One region of the Devosia sp. CAU 1758 genome, then DNA from elsewhere that is predicted to be linked to it. Evidence: predicted binding sites of a transcription regulator. Region 1 holds the regulator's gene; each other region holds the start of a gene.

Region 1 (4,063 bases):
CGCAGGTTGGATGTTCCCCAGTCCACGGCGATCCATGCAATCGACTCAGTCAAGTTGTCCTCGCTCCCGGCTCTGGCGCGGCGTGACCCTAATGCCCCGCTGTGCAACTGGCCAGACCGATTCCCCGCCAGCATTTCAATAGCGCAGCGTCCGACCAAACGCCCGTCCGCCGGTAAGCTGAATTGCGTCGGTAGGCAGATTTCCACTAAAGGATGCAGGAACCGGCGCTATTTGTATGATTTTTTCCTCCAACCCATTCACACAACGGTTCGGCGTGATAGAACAACGTCCACCAAGGCCCTCACATCCGCGCCCTGCGGACGAGCAAGGAACAGGCAAGATGACTGCAGACAATGGCGGCACCGGCGGCCGCAAACTACGCTCGCGCGCGTGGTTCGATAACCCCGACAATCCCGATATGACGGCGCTCTACCTGGAGCGCTACATGAACTTCGGAGTGTCGCGCGAGGAACTGCAGTCCGGCAAGCCGATCATCGGCATCGCCCAGACCGGGTCCGATCTTAGTCCCTGCAATCGACACCATATCGTGCTCGCCGAACGCGTCCGCGAGGGTATTCGCGAGGCAGGCGGCATCGCCATCGAATTCCCTGTCCACCCCATCCAGGAAACCGGCAAGCGCCCGACGGCCGGCCTCGACCGCAACCTGGCCTACCTAGGCCTCGTGGAGGTGCTCTACGGTTACCCCCTCGACGGCGTCGTACTGACCATCGGCTGCGACAAGACAACACCGGCCATGCTGATGGGCGCCGCGACCGTTAACATCCCCGCTATCGCCCTTTCCGTCGGCCCTATGCTCAATGGCTGGCACAAGGGAGAGCGCACTGGCTCGGGTACCATTGTCTGGAAGGCGCGCCAGATGATGGCGGCCGGCGAGATCGACTATCCCAAGTTTATCGAACTGGTGGCCTCGTCAGCGCCCTCGACTGGCTATTGCAATACCATGGGCACCGCCTCGACCATGAACTCGCTGGCCGAGGCCCTGGGCATGCAGTTGCCAGGATCGGCCGCCATTCCCGCGCCCTATCGCGATCGCCAGGAAATGGCCTACCGCACCGGCAAGCGCGCCGTGGAACTGGTACATGAGGATCTCAAGCCCTCGGACATTCTGACCAAGGAAAACTTCCTCAACGCCATCGTGGTCAATTCAGCCATTGGCGGCTCGACAAATGCACCGATCCACATCAACGCCATTGCCCGCCATATCGGCGTCGATCTCAATATCGACGAATGGCAGCAGCATGGACTGAAGGTGCCGCTGCTGGTGAACCTGCAGCCGGCAGGCGAATATCTGGGCGAGGACTATTACCACGCCGGTGGTGTCCCGGCGGTCGTCAACGAGTTGATGGCCCAGGGACTCATCCACGAGAATGCCCCGACCGTGAATGGCAAGACCATTGGCGAGAATTGCCGCGCGACACCCATCCAGGATGACAAGGTCATTCGGCCGTTCGGCAATCCGCTCAAGGCGGAATCGGGTTTCCTGGTACTGCGCGGCAATCTGTTCGACAACGCCATCATGAAGACCAGCGTGATCTCGCCCGAGTTCCGCGAGCGCTACCTGTCCGATCCGCAACATCCGGGCATGTTTGAGGGCAAGGCCGTGGTGTTCGATGGCCCGGAGGACTACCATCACCGGATCGACGATCCCTCGCTCGACATCGACGAGCACACCCTGCTCTTCATGCGCGGCGCCGGCCCCATTGGCTATCCGGGCGCTGCCGAAGTGGTCAACATGCGTCCGCCCGACTACCTGATCAAGAAGGGCATCCACTCGCTGGCCTGTATCGGCGACGGCCGCCAGTCCGGCACTTCGGGTTCACCCTCCATTCTCAATGCTTCTCCGGAAGCCGCGGCCGGGGGCAATCTTGCCATTCTCAAGACTGGTGATCGCGTTCGCATCGACCTCAACAAGGGCGAGGCCGATATCCTTATTTCCGACGAGGAAATCGCCACGCGCCGCGCAGCGCTGGAAGCGTCAGGGGGCTATAAGTTTCCCAAGCACCAGACTCCATGGCAGGAAATCCAGCGCGGCCTGGTCGACCAGCTCGGCAGCGGCGCTGTCCTGCGCCCAGCAGTCAAGTATCAGCGCATCGCCCAGACCGAAGGCGTGCCGCGCGACAACCACTAGCTCCGCGCACTCTCGCCAATAACAAAGGCCCGCCAGATAGGCGGGCCTTTTCTCATCGCGGATGTGGCTCAGTATTTGCGCAGCAGGCCCACTAGCCGGCCCTGCACCTTGACCCGGTCGGGCGGAAAGATGCGGGTTTCATAGGCCGGATTGGCCGCTTCAAGCGCCACCGTGTCGCCCTTGCGGCGCAGGCGCTTGAGCGTGGCTTCCTCGTCATCGACCAGGGCAACGATGATCTCGCCAGTCGAGGCATGCTCCTGCTTCTTGATAAGCACCGTGTCGCCGTCGAAAATGCCGGCCTCGATCATGGAATCACCACGCACTTCAAGGGCATAGTGCTCGCCGGCACCCAGCATTTCAGGCGGCACGGCAATGGTATGGGAGTGGGTCTGGATGGCTTCGATCGGCGTACCGGCGGCGATGCGGCCCATGACCGGGATCGACACCGGCCTGGCGTAATCATCTGATCCCATTGCGCTATTTCGAACTGGCGGATTGGCGACCTTGCCCAGATTGCCTTCGATGACGGAAGGCTCGAACCGCGACTTGCGGCCACCCAGCGAGGGGTTCATGGAATCGGGGAGCTTGACCACTTCCAGCGCGCGCGCCCGATTGGGCAGGCGACGGATAAAGCCACGCTCTTCAAGCGCCGTGATCAGCCGATGGATGCCGGATTTTGACGCAAGATCAAGGGCATCCTTCATCTCGTCAAAGCTCGGGGGAATGCCGCTTTCCTTCATCCGCTCGTGGATGAACATCAGCAATTCGTGTTGTTTGCGCGTCAGCATTGGCCCCACCATCCAGAATCGGAACATAGACGGAACGACCATACATGTTCCACTAATGTTCTGCAATGCCTCGATCCAGGAGTCCCGTCATGAACGAAAAGCAACAAGATGAACGCCTCAGAAGGCATTCAGGGGCACAGCCTCAACGATGGTCCCGACCGGCTGACCCGGATCATGCTCAGGCTGCACGATGAGGAAGTCGGAGCCGGCCAGAGACGAGGTATGACCACTGTCCGTCTGCGAGACGGGCTGTAGCATGGGGCCGGCGTCTGTTTGCACGAGGCGAGCCCGCATGAAGTGGCGGCGGGCACTGTTGGGCGATGTCGGCGCGGCCAGGGGCAGCCGCCAGGCCGGAGGTTCGGCGAGGCCAAGCCAGGCCCGCAGGGCCGGCTTGAGGAAAACCATGGCCGTAACCATGGCCGACACGGGATTGCCCGGCAGGCCAAAGACAAGGGTCCGGCCGCACGTGCCAAACATCAGTGGCTTTCCCGGCCGCATGTTGATGCGCCAGAAATCGAGGGTAACGCCGAGTTCCCTCAGTACGTCCTGGACCAGATCATGCTCTCCCACCGAGGCGCCGCCCGTGGTGATGAGGAAGTCGGGCTCGGCGGCAAGACTGGCGGCAACCTTGGCGCGGAGCGTCGCTGCGTCGTCGCGGACAATGCCATGGTCGGTGATGGTCTGGGCATATGGGGCGAGCATGGCGCCCAGCCCGAAACTGTTGGAGGCCACGATCTGGTCCGGGCCAAGCGGCGTGCCGGGCAAGACCAGTTCGTCGCCGGTGGCCATCAGGTGCAGATGCGGGCGGCACGCGACAGACAGGCTCGCCGCATTGGCCGCCGCCGCCACCGCAATCTGCATCGGCGTCAGCCGCGTTCCGGCCGCCACCAGCACCTGGCCAGTTGAAAAGTCGTTGCCTTTGGAGCGGATGCTGTGGCCTGGCCGGGCAGGGGCGGTGAACCGCACCCGGTCGCCCTCGCGCACGGCCTCTTCCTGCATGATGACCGTGTCTGCCCCAGCCGGGACCGGCGCCCCGGTAAAGATGCGGACGGCCTGGCCCGGACCAACCGACCCGCCAAAGCCGGCGCCAGCCTGTGAGGTGCCGACAAGGTCGAGGAACGCGCCC
Region 2 (4,063 bases), on a different contig from region 1:
TGGTGGTGACCCAGATTGCCGAGGGCAATAGCTGCCACATCGCCTATGTCGATGCGCGCGCCAATGCCGATGCCAATGAACTGGCGCGGGAGGCGGCCGACCGGGCGGGGGATTTCGACTGCATGACTGACGAGGTCGAGATCATCGGGGCTTTTGAAGCCTACTGATCCTCGGCTTCAGCGTCGGCCTCGGTTTCTTCGGCGCGGCCGCGGATCTGGTTACGCAGGATGGTGCGGTCGCGACTCGAGACGCCGATCAACTCGGCAATGCGCCAGACCATGTTGTCTTCCAGCTCGTGATTCTGCCGGTCGGCAAAGACCACGGTCCACATCATGCGGATGATTTCGATGCGGTCGCCCATGTCGAGCTGGGTCAGGCCAGAGGTGAACTTGTAGAAATCCACCGCCTCGGCATCGTGCCGCGCCGCCTCGCGGATGAGTCGGTCGACGCTTTGTTCATCGAGATCATAGTGATCCATCAGCGCGCCGCGAATGGCCTTGCGCTCGGCTTTGTCCATGGAGCCATCGACGGCGGCCAGATGGACCAGAAGGGCGGCCACAGCCAGCTTGGGGTCATGCAGGTCCGCCGGCGCCTCGGGTTTTGAGAACAAGCGGGTCAGGGCCTCGAACATGGCGGTCAGCCTCTCTCGGGGTCGATGGACGTGGTTGGATGCGTGCCGGGAGGCAGGCAGGTCGAGACTAGCCATAAGCGCGTTTGGCTCAATCGACTTTTGCCGGGCTCACGCGGTCTTGAGCGGCGTGATGCAGCCCGGTCACACCGGGCAATGCAGAAGGGACTCGACTCACGAGAGATTCGGAGTCTAAATGTTCCCTCTTTGTTCACTTACACGGTCGCCCCATGCAGACCCAAAATCATCAACAGCGCCTTGCCGCGCTGCGGGATGTCATTGCCGAAATCGAGCGCAAGCCGGCGCTGGCGGAGATGCAGGCCCGCTCCTTCAACGTTGAGGAAGGGGCGTTTCCGCGCCTGCCTGGCGGGCTCCTGCAGGAGGTGTTTACAGATGCGGTCCGCAATGGCGGCGCCAGCCTGGGCTTTGCACTGGCACAGGCAAAAACCCTCCTGAGCCACAGGCGCATGGCCGTGCTCTATCTGCAGCTTGCCACCGATGCGCAGTTCTTTGGCCTACCCTATGGGCCGGGGCTTTCATCCTTCGGACTGGACCCGGCACGCCTTGTCATCGTCCGCGCCGCAGATATGCGCGATCTGCTCTGGGTGGCCGAGGAATCCCTGGCTTGCCAGGCCGTTGCCGGCATCATTGCCGATATCGGTGGTGATCCCGAACCGCTTGATTTTACCGTCAGCCGGCGGCTCAGCATGCGCGCGGTCGAAAGCGGTACGTCCCTGTTTCTGCTGCGCTATGGCCAGAAAAGGGAAGCAAGCGCGGCCCATTTGCGCTGGCACCTCCTGCCGCAACGGTCCGGGCGAAGACTGTTTGACGAGCGTGCTCCTGGAATGGCCCGCTGGGGGGTCAAACTCGAAAAGGGCAATGCCGGCCAGCGCAATGTCGAATGGATCCTGGAATGGACAGAAAATGGTTTCAAGGCACTCCCCAACGGGTCTGGCCACACGCGCCAGCCTCATCCCGGAACGTCGGTTCCTATGCCTGTTCCTGCCCTATTGGCCGACCGAATATCTCAAACGGCGTGATCCCGACCTCAAACCGCCGCTGGTTCTTTATGAAAAGATCAAGGGCGGGTTGCGGCTGGCGGCGCTCGACCGCGAGGCCAGCAGAGAGGGATTGCGCATCGGTCAGGCGCTTGCCGATGCGCGGGCCATGCTGCCCGGCCTCACCATTATCGAGCAGGATATAGGGATGCTGGTGTCGGCCTTTGCCGATTTTGCCGACTGGCATTCCAATGTCAGTCCGCTGGTGGCGGTGATGCAGGACATGGCGCCGTTCGGCGACCTCGTTCTCGACATCAGGGGGGTTGCCCATCTCTTCGGTGGGGAGGCCGAGATGCTGCGCATGGTCCTCAATCGGTTGCGCGGCCTAGGCTATACAGTTTCAGGCGCCATCGCCTCGACCATCGGCGCGGCCTGGGCCATTAGTCACTTTGCCCGCAGCCGGATCGTCGCCTCCGATCAGCTTGTCGATGTGCTCGATGCCCTCCCGGTTGCCGCGCTCCGGCTTGACCAGACGCAGATGGACCTATTGGCACAGATGGGTCTTAAAACCCTCGGTGAATTGCGGATGCGACCCCGAAAGCCCTTGCTGGCCCGGTTTGGTGCCTCGCTCATCCTGCGGCTCGACCAGGCCTATGGCCATATTGAGGAGCGGATGACGCCGCGCGTGCCGCCCGTCGATCACTTCGTCGAGCGCAAGTTCTTCGAGCCGATTTCAACGCTCGATGACGTGCTGTTGACGGCGGAGGGACTAGCGGAAAACCTCTCGCAACTGCTCGAAAGCGAAGGCCTGGGCGCCCAGACTTTTCACCTTTTCCTCTACCGCGTCGACCACAAGGTTATGACGCTCTCGCTCAATGCTGCACGGCTGACGCGCGACCCTAGACACATTGCCGATCTTTTCCGCCACCGCGCCCAGAGGCTGGAAGAAGAAAACTACGATCCGGGCTTCGGCATAGACATGGTACGGCTGGCGGCAAGTTCGCTCGACAGGCTCGAAGCCTCCCAATTGAGTAGTTTCACAATTGAGACCGGTGCCAGCGATCTCGACCAGCTAACTGACCGGCTGACGAGCCGGCTGGGTGCGCTTAGCGTGCTCAAGACCGAACTGGTCGAGAGCCATATCCCGGAAAAGGCAGCCCGGCTCGTGCCTGCCGTGGCAGGGGTGACCATGCAGAGGCCTGTCGGGCCTGACCGAGACCGGCCCCTGCGCCTCCTGCCCCAGCCCGAACTCGTCGCCATCAATGCTGAAGTGCCCGACGGGCTGCCGGCCTCGATGATGTGGCGGCGGCAGCAATATCGGCTAGTCAAGGCTGCCGGACCCGAGCGGCTGAGCGCCGAATGGTGGCGCTCGGGCGAACGGCTCAAACTTGTGCCCCTGCCAAAACCCAAAAAACCCGAGCCGGGAGAAAAGCCCAGGCTGCCGCCCTATATCCCGGACCTGCCGCTCTTTGACCCGGTCACGGCTACACGGGATTATTACGTCGTCGAGGACCAGGCAGGACACCGTTTCTGGGTTTTTCGCCTGGGGCTTTATGGCGGCAAGATCCACCCCATCTGGTACCTGCATGGGTTTTTCTCATGAGCGTCGTCACACTCCAGCCCAGGAACGCCTCAAAATCCCGGCCTGAAGTCGAGAGGCCCGCCTTTGCCGAGCTGGTCACCACCAGCAATTTTTCCTTCCTGCGCAGCGGCTCGCATCCGGAAGAGCTGGTGGCCGGAGCCATGCATCTGGGGATGAGCGCGCTGGGGCTTTGCGACCGCAACAGCTTTGCTGGCGTGGTGCGCGGCTATGTCACCGCGCGCGACAATCCAGAGATCAATCCCGATTTCCGTTACCTTGTCGGCGTGCGGCTGTGCTTCAGCGATGGCACACCCGACATCGTCGCCTATCCCAGCAACCGGGTGGCCTATGGGCGGCTGTGCAAATTGCTCACTATCAGCAACAAGCGGGGCGAAAAGGGCAAGCCGGACCTGCGGTTCGACGATCTCTTCGGTTTCAGCGACAGGGCCTCTCTAGACGAGCAGGGTCCACGCGAAAATTTTGCCCAGGGGCAATTGTTCATCCTGATCCCCGAGGAGCGTGACTGGGGACTGACGGAAAAGACCCTGGAGCGCCTGGCCGGTGAAGCGCCCGGACGTCTCTGGGTTGCAGGCGTGGCGCGGCTCGACGGCAAGGACCGGGCGCGGCTCAATCGCGTCGATGCGGTGGCGCGGCGCCATGGCGCAAGGATGATTGCCAGCAATGACGTGGCTTATCATGAGCCGGATCGGCACATGGTGCTCGATGTGGTGACCTGCATCCGCGAGCATCTGACGCTAGAAAATGCCGGCTTCCTGCTTTCAGCCAATGGTGAGCGCCATCTCAAGCCGCCCGCGGAAATGGCCCGGCTGTTTTTCGAGCATCCGCAGGCTATTG
Region 3 (4,063 bases), on a different contig from region 1:
GGGCGTCTATGCGCTGGTGTTCTACCTGGTTCTGGGAGCATTGGTTTCTCTCGCCATGGGCTTCCTGCTGCCCCTGCTCTGGTTGGCCCTGGTCTGGCTGCTGTTCCGGCTCGGCCGGCTGGCGGGCGCGTGGACCATTGGCGTCTCGGCGGCATTCGCGGTCTTGACCGTGGTACTCCTTGTCGGCACCCCCATCTCGCTCTACATCCTTACAGCGTCCAATCCCCCCGCCTGAGACGAGACAGACCCTTGGCCCAGCCTTCCCAGACGTTTTTAGAAGAAGCCCTTGATGCCGCGCGCGGCGCCTGGGCGCTGGTTCTGGGGCGTCCCGATGCGGCCCGGTATTTCGATTTTTCCCTGCGCGGCGTCGTCGGCAGCTTCATCGTCCTGGTCCTGGCCGTGGGCGTCAGCGTATTTGTCCCGCCATTGTTCGGGGTGCCTTCATCGCCCGGCGCCGCCGCCAGCATGACGCTGTTATCAGCGCTGCTTTTCGTCTTGCAGATCGGCGCCGCCTACATTGTCTTGCAGATGATGGGTCGCCTCGATGGCTTCATGCCTTATCTTGTTGCCGACAACTGGGTGAATTTCTATGTGTCGTTGGCGGGTGCACTCAGCATAGTGCTGCTCGGCGGCAGCGAGATTATGCTGCTGGCCATGGGTCTGTTGGCCATCGTTATCGAAGTCAACATTGCCCGCCGCATTGTGACCCTAGCACCGATGCAGATCGTCATATTCATCGTTGCTCAACTGGCCGCAAATTTCCTCGGGCTGCTGATCCTGGGCGGCATCCTGCTCCAGACCATGGGGCCGGCGACCTAAGCTCACTCAGGGATAGTCGACGCCCGTGAGATAGAGCCCGGTTGGGGGAGCCATGGCCGCGCAGCGGCTGCGGTCCGCCGCATCGAGCGCCGCGCGAAAGTCGGCCGGGCTCCATTTGCCCATGCCCACCAGCTTGAGGCACCCCACCATCGAACGCACCTGATGGTGCAGGAAGCTGCGGGCGCTGGCCGTGATGGCGATCATCTCACCATCCCCGGTCACATCCAGCCGGTCCAGCGTACGCATGGGCGACTTGGCCTGGCATTCCGATGACCGAAAAGTGGTGAAGTCATGCAGCCCCAGGATCATCTGGGCTGCCTCGTGCATCTTTTTCACGTCGAGCGGCTTGGGCACATGCCAGACCTGGTTGCGCTCCAGCGCCGCCGGCGCCCGCCGATTGAGAATGCGATATTCATAATGCCGGGCCAGGGCCGAAAACCGCGCCTCGAATTCATCGCCCACCGCGTCGCATTCGACGATCACCACCGGAAAGTCCCGAAGGTGATAGTTCATCGCCTCGCGAATGCGGAACGGATCCCAGTCCTTTGAAAGGTCGATATGGGCCACCTGGCCCAGCGCATGCACGCCCGCATCCGTGCGCCCCGCCGCCTGGCTGGTGACAATCTCGCCTGAAAAGCGCTCCACCGCCTCTTCCAGCGCCTGCTGCACACTCATCCGGTCCGCCTGCCGCTGCCAGCCGCAGAACGGGGTCCCATCATATTCCACGGTGAGCTTGTAGCGCGGCATCAGCTGACTGTATCAGGCAGCGGCCCGGCACCACGCAGGAACGTCGCCGCATCCATGGCGCCCTTGCCCTCGCGCTGCACCTGAATAAGGCGCACCGCACCGCTTCCACAGGCAATGACCAGGTCGCCGCCCATCAGCGTGCCGGGCGCGCCCGCGCCATCCACCAGCGCCGAACGCAGGGCCTTGACCCGCACCGGCTTGCCACCCAGCTCCAGCTCGAACCAGGCACCCGGAAAAGGCGACAGGCCCCGGATCAAATTGTGCACTTCGCTCGCCGGTCTGGAAAAATCGATCCGGGCCTCGGCCTTGTCGATCTTGGCCGCATAAGTTGCGCCCTCGCCGGGCTGTGCGGTGAAATCGAGGCTGCCGCGTTCCAGCGCCGCCAGTGCCCGTCCCATCAGGTCCGCGCCCAGCCGCATCATCTGGTCGTGCAATTCGCCCGCCGTCATGTCGGATGCAATGGGGATGATCTCGGTCGGGCCCATGGCGCCGGTATCGAGCCCTTCATCCATTTTCATGACAACAATGCCGGTCTGACTGTCGCCCGCCATGATGGCGCGCTGGATCGGCGCCGCGCCGCGCCAGCGCGGCAGCAGCGAGCCATGCAGGTTCAAACAGCCGTATTCGGGGGCTTCAAGCACCGGCGTTGGCAGGATCAGCCCATAGGCCACTACCACGGCCACTTCGGCCCCCAGCGAGGCGAACTGCGCCTGTTCGGCCTCGCCCCTGAGGGATCTTGGGGTGAAGACGGGAATGCCGAAAGCCTCGGCAGTCTCGTGTACCGGACTCTTGCGCTCCGCCTGCCCGCGCCCCGCCGGCTTGGGCTCCCGCGTATAGACCGCTACCACCTCATGCCCGGCCGAGACAATCTCGGTCAGGGTCGGCACGGAAAATTCGGGCGTACCCATGAAGACGACGCGCATGGTCAGCGACCTCGTGGTTCGACAAGTTCACCATGAGCTCTACGCGAACGCAGCGCTCCCATAGACCTCATCCTGGGCCTGTCGAAGGGCGAGGTAGCGGCCACCGATTATCAGCTCGCCGCCCGCTTCGCCTGCTTCTCGAATTTTTTGATCACCCTGTCGCGCTTCAAGCGGCTGAGATAATCGATATAGAGCACGCCATCGAGGTGATCGAGTTCGTGCTGGATGCACACGGCCAGCTTTCCTTCGGCTTCCTTGGATACCAGCTTGCCCTCAAGATCGGTATAGCTGACCGTCACGTCATTGGGCCGCTCGACCTCGTAATAGAGCTCGGGGATGGAAAGGCACCCCTCTTCGGTCACCTGCATTTGGTCGCCAAAACCGGTGATCTCGGGGTTGATCATCACCAGCGGGGCCGGGGGTTCTCCCTCGCCTGCTAGGTCCATCACCACGATGCGCTTCATCACCCCAATCTGGGGCGCGGCCAGGCCAATGCCGGGCGCGTCATACATGGTGTCCAGCATGTCCTTGGCCAGTGCCTTGATCTCGTCATCGATATCGATGATCGGGTCGGCAACAGCGCGCAGGCGCGCATCGGGAATGACGAGGATTGGGCGGATGGCCATGTCAGAAAGTCCGGCGATGAATGGATTGCCCCCGATATGGCCATTTCCGGCCTTGCGGTCAACAGCAAGCCCGGTCAATCCGCCATCCATGCGGAACATTTTGCGAACAGAAGAATCGGACTAGACTGGGCACATGCGCGAACTCGACACCATCCTCTTCACCCTGGGTGATATCCCGGTCTCCCTTGCAACGGCCCTGCTGACCGGAGGCGCATTGCTGCTCGTCGTCCTTGTGGTCTGGCTGGTGGTTTCCGCCCGCGCCAATGCCGGGCGCGCCGAACTGGCCGCCCGGGAAGCCACCGAAGGGCTCAGGGCCAATTTCCTAGAACAGATCGCCGGGCGCGACACCCGCATTCGTGATCTCGAAGCGCAATTGGACCGCGATCGCGACCGCGCCGCCGATCAACTCACTACCGAGCGCGACAAAAGCGCCGAACTGCAATCCGAACTGGCCGCCATGCGCACGCGGCTCGACGAGCAGTCTCGGCAGAACGAGGCGAACCTTAAGCGTTTCTTGGAAGCGCGCCAGCAGATGACCGACGAGTTCAAGGCCATTGCCGGCGATGTGCTCCGTAGCCATAGCGAGACCTTTACCAAGCAGAACCGCGAGCAGGTCGATACGCTGTTGAAGCCCCTGCAGGACAAGATCACCGAATTCCACAAGAACCTGGTGGAAGACCGCTCGGCCATGGGCGAGCGCATCCGCGCTTTGGCCGAAAGCAATCTGCAGATCACCACCGAGGCACAGAACCTGACCCGCGCCCTCAAGGGGTCTTCGCAGACCCAGGGCGCCTGGGGCGAAATGATCCTTTCGACCATTCTCGAACAGTCTGGCCTGCGCGAGGGCGAGCAATATTTTACTCAGCAGAGCCATACTGGCGAGGACGGCCAGCGCCTGCGCACCGATGTTGAAATCCTCATGCCCAATGGCGATCGGTTGGTCATCGA
Region 4 (4,063 bases), on a different contig from region 1:
GCGGGCATGGGTTCGGCACCCAATATCGCGGCGGTGGCGACACCTGACCCGCACCATCCCTCTTCGCAGGGCTTCGTGCAGGCACTGGGCGTGTTCATCGATACATTGCTGATCTGCACGGCGACGGCGCTGATGATCCTGCTGTCGGGGGTGATGGGTGAGGGGAGCGAGCTTACCGGCACGCCGCTGACACAGGCGGCGATGACGGTCCATATCGGCGGGGCGGGGCAATATTTCATCGCCATCGCGATCCTGTTCTTTGCGTTCACCTCGATCATCGGCAATTACTCTTATGCCGAAAACGCCATGACCTTTCTCAGGATCGGCAATATGCCGGGGCTTACCGTACTTCGGCTGGGCGTGCTGGCCATGGTGGTGTGGGGGGCATACGAAAGTGTGGCGACGGTGTTCAATGCCGCGGACGCCTCGATGGGGCTGATGGCGACGGTCAACCTGATCGCCATTGTGCTGCTCTCTGGGACGGTGGCCAAGCTCACCAAGGACTATCGGGCGCAGCGCAAGGCCGGCAAGGAACCGCTGTTCCATGCAGCCGATTATCCCGAACTTGTTGGCAGGATCGACCAGACCATCTGGAACAAGCACGATCCGGGCTGATCGAACGTTATTTGAAACGCGCCCGCCCCGGACACGCGGGGCGGGCGCTTTATTTTTACGCCTGCTCACCCTATAAGCACCGGCGAAATCGAAGAATTGCGCATATCCGAGGTATCGAATGGCCGGCCATTCCCACGCCAAGAACATCATGCACCGCAAGGGCAAGTCCGACGCGGTCCGCTCCAAGGTCTTTTCCAAGCTAGCCCGTGAAATCACCGTGGCGGCCAAGATGGGCCAGCCCGATCCGGCATTCAATGCGCGCCTGCGCCTGGCGGTGTCGAATGCGCGCAGCCAGTCGATGCCCAAGGACAATATCGAGCGGGCCATCAAGAAAGCCTCCGGCGCCGACAGCGAGAATTATGACGAAATCCGTTACGAGGGCTATGGCCCCGGCGGCGTTGCCGTCATCGTCGAGGCGCTGACCGACAATCGCAATCGCACGGCGTCGAACGTGCGCTCGTATTTCTCCAAGAATGGCGGCGCGCTGGGTGAAACCGGCTCGGTGGGCTTCATGTTCGACCGCGTCGGCGAAATCACCTATCCGGCCACGGTGGGCTCGGAAGACAAAGTGATGGAAGCGGCCATCGAGGCCGGTGCTGACGATGTCGAGAGCGACGAGGACGGCCACTATATCTACACCAGCTTCGAGACCATGGCCGAAGTGTCAGCGGCGCTGGAGGCCGTGCTGGGCGAGGCCGAGGCGGTCAAGGCCATCTGGCGGCCGCAGAACCAGACACCGATCGACGCCGAAAAGGGCGCGACGCTGATGAAGCTGATCAATACGCTCGAGGAAGACGATGACGTGCAGAACGTCTATTCGAACTTCGACATGAGCGACGAAGACGCCGCCAAGCTGGAAGGCTGAGGAGCGGTCGGCAATCGTGTGCTGAGCAAGAATTCCGGGCGGCCTTCAGGCCGCCCTTTTTCATGCCGTGCGCTTGAGATTGATGGCCGGATGATCTTCGACCTGGACCACGATTGCCAAATTGCGGCCGGCATGTTTGGCGCCATAAAGGCGCTGGTCGGCGATACGGAACAACTGGGCGAAGCTGGTGGTCTCGGAAAAGGCCGCGCCGCCGATACTGACCGAAAGCTGCCTGATCTCGCCATGCGGGCGGAAATCGGCGGTGTTGACGGAGAGGCGTATGCGGTCGGCGACCAATTGCGCCTGCCGATGAGTGACGCCGGGCAGGAAGACGCCGAACTCCTCGCCGCCCATACGACCGACGATGTCGCCATTGCGCAATATGGAGCGGATCGAGCGGGCGATGATGGTCAGGGCCTCGTCGCCGATGTCGTGGCCGTAAAGATCGTTGATCGACTTGAAATGGTCGGCGTCAATCATCAGCAGAGCGCCGCAGCAAGCGGCCGACGGATCGCGCAGCCAGGCATCGATGCGGCCAGTAAAGGCGCCGCGATTGAGGCAGGCGGTCAGGCTGTCGGTACGGGCTACGCGCCCCAGCCGCACATTGGCAATGGCCAGCCCCCGCATGCGCAGGCTGAAGTAGAAGAAGAGCGGCGCGCCGATTAGGATGGGCAGGGCGGTGGCGCTGATCAGAAGGCGCATGGCCACTTCCCCGCCCAGGTCGCCAAAGGCCACCAGATTGAAGGCAAGGGAGGTGAGGACACAGGCCAGGGTGCCAAACAGCGTCCAGCGCGCGACGCTCGTCCAGTTCTGCAAGGGTATGACCCGAACGGGTTCCTCCGACGACGAACGATGATGCGATCGCGGGGATGCAGGAGGGCGCAAATGGGAGGGCGCAAGCTGTTCCTGTTTCATGCCGCCGCCGAGGGAAGGCGGCGGGTGAGCCAGTCGACGGAAGCGAGTTGCTGCAAATGCTCCCGCAGCACAACCGAGATGGCTGCGGGCAGACTTGCCCTGCGAGAAGCCCGTATCCAGGCGTGTCCGGTGAGCGTGTCGTATGCCCCTGTCATGTTCGCCCCAATGCCTGCATTCCCAGAAACCGAAGCTAGCAGCGGTTCCTCTACACAGGGTTTGTCCATCCGGTAAAAATTGAACGAAGCGTCCAAAGATGTAGCTTTGTTGCTCATTTGTTCACTTTGCGCTTGGTAAGGTGCAGTGCCGCCACTACAAGGAATGCCATGACACGGGCTGTGCGAATCATCGGGATCGATCCGGGGCTGCGACGCTGCGGCTGGGGCATTATCGAAGCGTGGGACAACAGGCTGAGCTTTGTTGCGGGCGGCACGCTGACGCCACCGGTCGATGGCTCGCTGGCCGAACGCCTCGCCGCGCTGGCGGCCGGGCTCAATGGCGTGCTCGACATGCATGCGCCGGACGAGGCTGCGGTGGAAGAAACCTTCGTCAATGCCGGAGCACGCTCGGCGCTGATCCTAGGCCAGGCGCGCGGCGTGGTGCTGGTGACGCCGGCTATGCGCGGGCTGCCGGTGGCCGAATATGCCGCCAACCTGGTCAAGAAATCGGTGGTCGGCACCGGCCATGCCGACAAGAACCAGGTGGCGCTGATGGTCAAGACGCTATTGCCCAGCGCCGTGGTCAAGGGCGCCGATGCGGCCGACGCGCTGGCGATCGCCATCTGCCACGCGCATCACCGTGTCTCTGCCCGCCGCATGGGAGCCTTTGCATGATCGGGAAGCTCAAGGGCCTGGTCGACAGTTTTGGCGACGATGTCGTGCTGATCGACTGCGGCGGGGTTTGCTACGAGGTGTTCTGCTCGGGGCGAACGCTGCAGGCGCTGCCGCGGGTGGGCGAGGCGGCGGTGGTGTTCATCGAGACCATCGTGCGCGAGGATTTCATCAAACTCTACGGCTTTGCCAGCGAGGCCGAGAAGGGCTGGTTCAACCTGTTGACCAGCGTGCAGGGCGTGGGCGCGCGGGTGGCGCTGGCGATCCTATCCGTGCTCTCGCCGTCAGAACTGTCCAGCGCGGTAGCCCTGCAGGACAAGGCGATGATTGGCCGGGCCAACGGCGTGGGGCCAAAACTGGCGGTGCGCGTCGTGACCGAGCTCAAGGGCAAGGTGCCCGCCATTGGTGGCATCGATGCCGGGACATTGGGGCTGCAAACGGCGCTGGGCGAGGGCCTTGCCGCCGGCAATGTGTCTGATGCGGTGTCGGCGCTGACCAATCTTGGTTATTCCTCGGCACAGGCTTCAAGCGCCGTGGCGCGGGTCGTGGCCAAGGAGGGCGACGACACCCCGACCGAAAAGCTGATCCGGCTGGGATTGCGGGAATTGAGCAGTTGAGTCCCGATCTACAGCGGCAGATAGATACCGCCACTGCTTTTTTCTTGGCAGCGGAGCGCTGCTCACTGGAGTTGAAGTTCGATCCCTATGGGTTTCATTCGGTCTCCGCTCCGACGATAGTGAACTATGCCTTTGCAGTTGAACTGGCGCTCAAGGTCCTTCATGTGGTTGCGATCGGCAGTCCCGCGAAGGGACATGATCTCGAGAAGCTGTTCAGTCTCTTG

The links. The regulator LexA, encoded in region 1, represses DNA repair genes until DNA is damaged. The targets are predictions, from matches to a motif close to TGTTCNNNNTGTGTTCNG.
Region 2: the regulator LexA is predicted to act here: its motif matches at 826-843, upstream of ACXYMS_RS13545 (ImuA family protein).
Region 3: the regulator LexA is predicted to act here: its motif matches at 3,207-3,224, upstream of ACXYMS_RS09405 (DNA recombination protein RmuC).
Region 4: the regulator LexA is predicted to act here: its motif matches at 2,658-2,675, upstream of ruvC (crossover junction endodeoxyribonuclease RuvC).

Annotation. Positions count from the first base shown of each region.
Region 1 covers NZ_JBTLRJ010000003.1:369,811-373,873, forward strand. Annotated here, with positions in the region: gene ACXYMS_RS11895 (2-dehydro-3-deoxygalactonokinase) at 1-53, opposite strand, end outside; gene ACXYMS_RS11900 (IlvD/Edd family dehydratase) at 341-2,149, shown strand; gene lexA (transcriptional repressor LexA) at 2,218-2,937, opposite strand; gene ACXYMS_RS11910 (molybdopterin molybdotransferase MoeA) at 3,055-4,063, opposite strand, start outside.
Region 2 covers NZ_JBTLRJ010000004.1:31,595-35,657, reverse strand. Annotated here, with positions in the region: gene ACXYMS_RS13555 (hypothetical protein) at 1-167, shown strand, start outside; gene ACXYMS_RS13550 (tellurite resistance TerB family protein) at 161-631, opposite strand; gene ACXYMS_RS13545 (ImuA family protein) at 859-1,668, shown strand; gene ACXYMS_RS13540 (Y-family DNA polymerase) at 1,553-3,229, shown strand; gene ACXYMS_RS13535 (error-prone DNA polymerase) at 3,226-4,063, shown strand, end outside.
Region 3 covers NZ_JBTLRJ010000002.1:693,041-697,103, reverse strand. Annotated here, with positions in the region: gene ACXYMS_RS09430 (hypothetical protein) at 1-235, shown strand, start outside; gene ACXYMS_RS09425 (hypothetical protein) at 250-819, shown strand; gene truA (tRNA pseudouridine(38-40) synthase TruA) at 826-1,566, opposite strand; gene fmt (methionyl-tRNA formyltransferase) at 1,566-2,489, opposite strand; gene def (peptide deformylase) at 2,600-3,115, opposite strand; gene ACXYMS_RS09405 (DNA recombination protein RmuC) at 3,249-4,063, shown strand, end outside.
Region 4 covers NZ_JBTLRJ010000001.1:311,942-316,004, forward strand. Annotated here, with positions in the region: gene ACXYMS_RS01540 (alanine/glycine:cation symporter family protein) at 1-615, shown strand, start outside; gene ACXYMS_RS01545 (YebC/PmpR family DNA-binding transcriptional regulator) at 734-1,480, shown strand; gene ACXYMS_RS01550 (GGDEF domain-containing protein) at 1,541-2,296, opposite strand; gene ruvC (crossover junction endodeoxyribonuclease RuvC) at 2,719-3,225, shown strand; gene ruvA (Holliday junction branch migration protein RuvA) at 3,222-3,839, shown strand; gene ACXYMS_RS01565 (HEPN domain-containing protein) at 3,836-4,063, shown strand, end outside.